Linked DNA regions of Acidithiobacillus ferrooxidans ATCC 23270. Each later gene encodes a partner of the first gene's protein in a complex. Links are inferred from orthologs where the notes say so. Each region holds a gene or a part of one and is shown on either strand. Other genes may lie near its edges.

Region 1 (3,415 bases):
CGTAGGTATTTTCGCCGCCGAAGACCGGGCCGTTGTAGGTTCCGGTGAATCCGTTATCGCAGTACTGCTCCTCACCCTCGGCACAGGACGGACAGTGCCCACAACTGTCCACCATGCAACCGACACCGGCAAAATCACCAACGCTAAAATTTTTGACATCCTTACCGACGGCAACGACACGACCCACGATTTCGTGACCTGGAACAGTGGGATACAGCGTGTTTTTCCACTCATTGCGGGCGGTGTGCAAATCGGAATGGCAGACACCGCAAAAGAGTATATCTATCTGGACATCATCAGGACCCGGCTCACGACGCAGGACTTCGTAGGGCGCCAACGGACTGCGAGCAGTCTGAGCAGCGTAGGCTTTTGTCTTGATCATGATCATGTTCTCCTGTCATTGCATACCGTCCGGTTGGTTTACAGGATAGGCAATGCTCAAGTTGGCGTCAAGGCGACAACCGCCATTCCCCGAGGATTGCCCCTTCAGTCCTCCTCCAGAGATACCGGCAGGTCGGTTCCCAGAAGGCGGGTTTCCAGTTTTTTGATGTCGTCCCGCAGCGCCGCTGCCTGCTCAAACTCCAGGTTGCGGGCGTGTCGGTACATCGCTTCCTCCAGTTCCTTGATTTTCTTGGCAACGGCTTGGGGATCACGGAGCACACGATAATCCGCATTTTTTTCCGCGGCATGCGCGGCAGGTTGTACATTGCGGCGATAGACCCCCTCAATCATGTCCGATACCGGCTTGACGATGCCGCGCGGGGTGATGCCGTGCGCTGCATTGAACTGCAACTGCTTTTCCCGGCGGCGGTCGGTTTCGGCTATGGCCCGAGCCATGGATTTGGTGATGCTGTCCGCATAGAGAATGGCCCGTCCATGCAAATTACGCGCGGCGCGCCCGATGGTCTGAATCAGGGACCGCTCCGAGCGCAGGAAGCCCTCCTTATCCGCATCCAGAATGGCGACCAATGCCACCTCCGGCATATCCAGGCCTTCCCGCAACAGGTTAATCCCGATCAGCACGTCGAACACCCCGGCGCGCAGATCGCGAATGATCTCCACCCGCTCCACCGTTTCGATATCAGAGTGCAGATAACGGCATTTAATGCCTAGCTCATGCAGATAATCGGTCAGATCTTCGGCCATCCGCTTGGTCAGCGTCGTCACCAGAATGCGCCAACCGTTACGTACAACGATGTTGATTTCACTGATCAGATCATCGACCTGCCCTTTCGCCGGACGAATATCCACAGCGGGATCGACCAGGCCGGTGGGCCGCACCACCTGCTCCACCACCTGCCCGGAGTGCTCCAGTTCGTAGGGACCGGGCGTGGCGGAAATAAACACGGTCTGCGGCATCAGCGACTCGAACTCGGGAAACGTCAAGGGCCGGTTGTCCAGCGCCGAGGGTAACCGGAACCCGTATTCCACCAGCGTTTCCTTGCGCGAACGGTCGCCCTTGTACATCCCCCCGAACTGTGGGACCGTGACATGGGATTCGTCCATGAATAGCAGGGCATCCTTGGGGAGGTAGTCCATCAGGGTCGGCGGTGCCTGACCGGGCACTCGTCCCGAGAGGTAGCGGGAGTAATTCTCGATCCCCGAGCAATACCCCAGCTCGGCCATCATCTCCAGATCAAAGCGGGTGCGCTGCTCCAGTCGTTGCGCCTCGACCAGCTTGTTGGCGCGGCGCAGGTCCTCCAGACGCGCGCGAAGCTCATCTTTGATAGCGTCCAGCGCCGCGAGAATGGTCTCGCGCGGGGTGACGTAGTGGCTTTTGGGGTAGATGGTGTAGCGCGGCAAACGGGTGATGGTCTTGCCGGTCAGGGGATCGAAGAGCGAGATGCGCTCCAGTTCGTCGCCAAAAAGCTCGATCCGAACGGCTTCGTCCTCACTTTCCGCGGGCCATATATCGATGACATCGCCGTTGACGCGAAAGGTACCCCGCTTCATTTCCAAAGGATTACGGCTGTATTGCATCTCCGCCAGACGCTTGAGGATGGCGCGCTGATCCATGGTGGAGGATTCGCGCAGATGCAGAATCATGCCATGGTAGGAGGCGGGATCACCCAGGCCGTAGATCGCCGAAACGGTGGCCACAATGATGACATCCGGCCGTTCCAGCAAGGCCTTGGTGGCGGAGAGGCGCATCTGCTCGATGTGATCATTGATAGCGGCGTCCTTTTCAATGAAGGTGTCGGAGGAAGGAACGTAGGCCTCCGGCTGGTAGTAATCGTAATAACTGACGAAATACTCCACGGCATTGTGAGGAAAGAACGCGCGCATTTCCGCATAGAGCTGCGCTGCCAGGGTCTTGTTGGGCGCCATGATGATGGCGGGCCGGTGAGTGATGGCGATGACGTTGGCCATGGTGAAGGTCTTGCCCGAACCGGTCACCCCCAACAGGGTCTGGAAATATTCACCAGCGGCGAGGCCGTTCACCAACAGACGGATAGCCTCCGGCTGGTCGCCCTGCGGCGGGAAACTGCTCTCCAGGATAAAGCGCTTGTCCATGCCCTGCTCCGATCGGCTGATACCACCAACCATACACGCTGGCAGCCGTCAGCGAAAAGAGGCACACTCCGGCTTCCCTGACCGCCACCGGTCCTCTACAATGGCGCCGATGATTTACTGTTCGATCATCCCTATGCGCCTGTAGCTCAACCGGATAGAGCAACGGCCTTCTAAGCCGTAGGTCGGGGGTTCGAGTCCCTCCAGGCGCACCATATAAAACAATTAGTTGCGTCAGCAATTGGTGACGGAACACGCCTCCTATCTGAGATGGTGCGAGGGGTTTTTGTCCAGCGTACGGAGTCTGAACAGACTACATTGAATGATTTGCTGTGCCGATACTCCAAAGAGGTGCTGCCCACGTTGAAAGGCGGCTACCGGGAGCAATCAAGGATAAAGGCGTTGCAAGCCGTGCTTGGGGGGAGCCACGAATCACGACCGGTAGTTGCGGTCGTTACATTCTGCGACTTGTCACTTATTGTTGTTATTGCGTAACGGGCGGATTACGCTTCACCTGCTCTTTTCGCTTCGGCATGTCGCGCCGCATCTGCATGGGCGCACCTTACTCTGTGACCACTTGTGGGCACCGTGCGGGCACCACATGGATACATTCAGGGAAAAAAGGCGGGTGCAAAACAGAACACTGCAACGATAAGTGCAGCGGTCTGCTTCAGCGCGTACGCTGCGGCGCCTGATTACCCGCGATCCGCTTTAACTCGCCTTCATGTGCTTCATATTCGCCCAGATGCGAGCGCATCAGGCTTTTCCAAAGTTTTCCGTGGTTGGGAACAGAGAAGTGGAGCAGTTCATGGACGATCACGTAGTCCCATAGCTCGGGCTTCAGGGCGGGCAGTTCGTCGCTGAAATTCAAATGGCCGGCGGTAGAACACGAGGCCCATTTGTT
Region 2 (3,239 bases), 2.0 Mb from region 1 along the record:
CGGGCCCCGTTGCGGGCTGGCCGGCCTGATGCATGGTCTGGGACTGCTGGCGGTGACCTGCACCGGGGTCATCGGCTCCGTCATTTTCTTTTTCCTGCCCCAGAGCGGGACCCCGCCGGGGGACACCCTGCACATGCTGGTTCCCCTGCACGAATTCCTGGGTACCGTGGTCTGGGTCTACTGGATCGGGCATGTCGGCATGGCGGTCCTGCATGCCTGGCATCGCGAACCGATCTGGGGGATTTTCCGCCCGATGGACTGAGGCAGATCGCTTAGTCCTTCAGCGAGAAAGCGTTCGTCTGCGGACCACTTTCCAGGATATACCCGTGACTACCGTGTCGGACAACGCGCTCCTCGCCGGTCGGCACGGCGGTATGGGAATGCCCTGGGCGTCTGGCTGCGGTTTGTGGCAGGGTCGTGGCACCATCGAGACTGAGCACCGGGCGCAACCGCTCCAGGAGCCTGGGACCGATACCGTGAACACTGGTGAGTTCATCCACGCTCCGGAAAGGCCCGTGCGCCTGCCGGTATTCCAGCACCGCCTGGGCCTTGGCCGGACCGATGCCCGGCAGCGCATCCAGCGCCGTCGCGTCCGCGGTATTGATATTCACCGACGCCCAGACGGCGGGGGCGAACAACAGAAATAGCACGCACAAAATGCCCTGCAGTTTCATTTCCATCACGCTCCACTCCTTGTTTTAAGGTAACCGCTCCAAAGCCACCACCCCCAGCGCCAGCCATTTGCTTCCCGAGGCAAACTGCACCTGAATCCGGCCCTGGCGGCCGCCAGCCTCGTAATCCAGCACCATTCCCTCACCAAAGACCGGGTGCTGGAGGCGCGCCCCCAGGGGATAGGGCATTTCCGGTGCCTGTACTCGCACTGGCATAGCAGGTCGGCTGACCCGTGCCCGTGGCCTCAGCTCCCGCAGCAGTTCCCGGGGAATCTCCCGCAGAAAGCGCGAGGGTATGGTCATCCGCTCACTGCCGTGCAGGCGGCGGCTCTCGGCATGGCTGATGACCAGCAGGCGCATGGCCCGGGTCATGCCGACGTAACACAGGCGCCGTTCCTCAGCCAGCCCCTGGGGGTCTTCCAGAGAGCGCTGATGGGGAAACAGCCCCTCTTCCAGCCCCACCAGAAACACCAGCGGGAACTCCAGACCCTTGGCGCTGTGCAGGCTCATCAACTGTACACAGTCCTCCCAGGCGTCTCCGGCACCATCCCCGGCTTCCAGGGCAGCATGGGTCAGGAACTCCGAGAGCATATTCCCCGGTTGCGGCGCAAGATCACCGAGATTGGGGTCGGCGGACCAGTCCTGGGCATAGCCGCGTGCCGCATTGATCAGTTCATCCAGATTCTCCAGGCGGCCTTCGGCGCGGTCGCCCTCGCGGCCGTGCCATTCACGTAGGCCGGTGTGGGCCAGTACCATCTCCACCCGCTCGCCGAGATCCGCCTCCGCCGTTCGTGCGGCAAGATCATCCACCAGATTGAGGAACGCGCTGATTTTCGGCTGACCGAGTTCGCCGGCGGCCTGCCAGAGCGAGAGGCCGCGCTCGCGGGCCAGATTCCGCAGACGCTCGACACTGACCGCACCAATGCCCCGCGCCGGCACGTTCACCACCCGTTCGAAAGACGCATCATCGTGGCGGTTGGCGGTAAGGCGTAGATAGGCCAGAGTATCCTTAATCTCCGCTCGCTCGAAAAAGCGCAGGCCACCATAGACCCGATAGGGCATCCCTTCACGCACCAGCACTTCTTCAAAGGCCCGCGACTGGGCATTGGAGCGGTAGAGGATGGCGCAGTCCGCACGCCGCCCACCATCGTCCAGCCATTGCTGAACGCGGCCCACCACGTAGCGCGCCTCGTCAAATTCGTTGTAGGCGGTGTAGAGTTGAATGGATTCACCGCCCGGTTCCGCCGTCCACAGGGTTTTGCCGAGGCGATCGGAATTGTGGGCGATAATGGCATTCGCCGCCTGCAGGATGGGTGCCGTAGAACGGTAGTTCTGCTCCAGGCGCACCACCCGCGCCCCGGCAAAGTCTTCGCCGAAGCGGAGCAGATTCTCCACTCGTGCGCCTCGCCAGGCATAAATGGACTGGTCATCGTCGCCGACCGCAAAAATCTGCCCATGCCGAGCCAGCCCCTTCAGCCAAGCGTACTGCACCGCGTTGGTGTCCTGAAACTCATCCACCAGAATATGCTGAAAACGGCGCTGATAATGATCGAGGATTTCCGGCGATTCCCAGAGACGCAGGGCGTAGAGCAACAGATCACCGAAGTCCACCAGCCCGGAGCGCTTTTTAGCCGCTTCATAGGCGCTGTAGATGGGAATGAAGGGCGCGGCTGCCGGACCTTCATATTGTTGTACCTGCTCCGGCCCCCAACCCTCGTCTTTCCAGCGGCCGATACGCCCGGCCATGGCGCGCGGCGGCCACTGCTTCTCATCCATCTGCGCTTCACGCATGATCCGCCGCAGCAGACGCTGGCTATCGTCGGCATCCAGGACCTGAAAGTCTGCGGGCAGGCCCAGCACTTCGTGATGCATGCGCAACAGACGGTGGGCGATGCCGTGGAAGGTGCCCATCCACAAGGCCCGCAAGTCCATGGCCACCATGCCATCCAATCGCCCGCGCATAGCGCGTGCCGCCTTGTTGGTGAAGGTCACGGCAAGAATTGCGCCAGGGTATACGTCCCCTTCCAGCAAATGGGCGATACGACTGGTCAGCACCCGCGTTTTTCCCGATCCTGCCCCCGCCAGCACCAGCGCCGGACCAGACGGCAGGGTCACCGCCTCCATCTGGCGGGGATTGAGAGCAGACCATTCAGACACGATAACTCCTTGCGCGCATGCGCCCAGGCTTGAAAATACGGCGTAATGACCGCATTGTGGCAGGCAGACTTGCAGTCGGACCGCTGTCTGCTATAACCAATGATAAGGGGGACGAGTTGGAATACAAGGACTACTACAAAATTCTGGGAGTCGAACGCAGCGCCGATGCCGATGCCATCAAAGCGTCTTATCGCAAAATGGCGCGCAAATATCACCCGGATGTGAGTAAGGAAAGGGATGCGGAGGAACGCTTCAAGGACCTCCAGGAAGCCTACGAGGTGCTCAAGGACCCGGAGAAACGCGCCGCCTATGACCAGTTGGGCAGCAACTGGCGCGCCGGCCAGGAGTTCCGGCCCCCGCCCGGTTGGGGTCAGGCGGCCGGGGGTGGCTTTGGCGGGGGTGGCGGCGGGT

The links. Proteins that work in one complex are often made in the same cells at the same time.
Region 2: the proteins of uvrB (region 1) and AFE_RS14215 are in contact, whole or in part, in a crystal structure (PDB 7EGT), measured with the Thermus thermophilus proteins. The link is inferred for Acidithiobacillus ferrooxidans ATCC 23270 from one-to-one orthologs. Residues at the interface, in WP_096411307.1 of Thermus thermophilus: Glu23, Leu25, Arg26, Asp27, Gly28, Glu29, Arg30, Phe31, Arg55, Glu326, Asp327, Phe328, Glu379, Ser382, Gln383, His398, Gly400, Arg401; in WP_096412145.1 of Thermus thermophilus: His654, Arg656, Phe657, Gln666, Asp668, Glu669, Lys680, Arg681, Leu682, Ser683, Lys685, Tyr686, Ala687.

The regions. Positions count from the first base shown.
Region 1 is NC_011761.1:769,399-772,813, reverse strand. The notes cover bases 1-2,895. They hold uvrB (excinuclease ABC subunit UvrB), read right to left. Parts: upstream 2,515-2,895; coding sequence 487-2,514; downstream 1-486. Other genes in these bases: AFE_RS03960 (NAD(P)-dependent alcohol dehydrogenase), read right to left, coding at 1-382. Also shown: AFE_RS03945 (M48 metallopeptidase family protein), read right to left, coding at 3,182-3,415. UniProt on the Escherichia coli protein: The UvrABC repair system catalyzes the recognition and processing of DNA lesions. A damage recognition complex composed of 2 UvrA and 2 UvrB subunits scans DNA for abnormalities.
Region 2 is NC_011761.1:2,784,962-2,788,200, forward strand. Bases 264-3,239 are described here. They hold AFE_RS14215 (UvrD-helicase domain-containing protein), read right to left. Parts: upstream 2,829-3,239; coding sequence 699-2,828; downstream 264-698. Other genes in these bases: AFE_RS14210 (ComEA family DNA-binding protein), read right to left, coding at 273-680; AFE_RS14220 (DnaJ C-terminal domain-containing protein), read left to right, coding at 2,945-3,239. Also shown: AFE_RS14205 (cytochrome b/b6 domain-containing protein), read left to right, coding at 1-262. UniProt on the Escherichia coli protein: A helicase with DNA-dependent ATPase activity. Unwinds DNA duplexes with 3'-5' polarity. Translocates on single-stranded DNA with 3'-5' polarity. Initiates unwinding more efficiently from a nicked substrate than double-stranded DNA.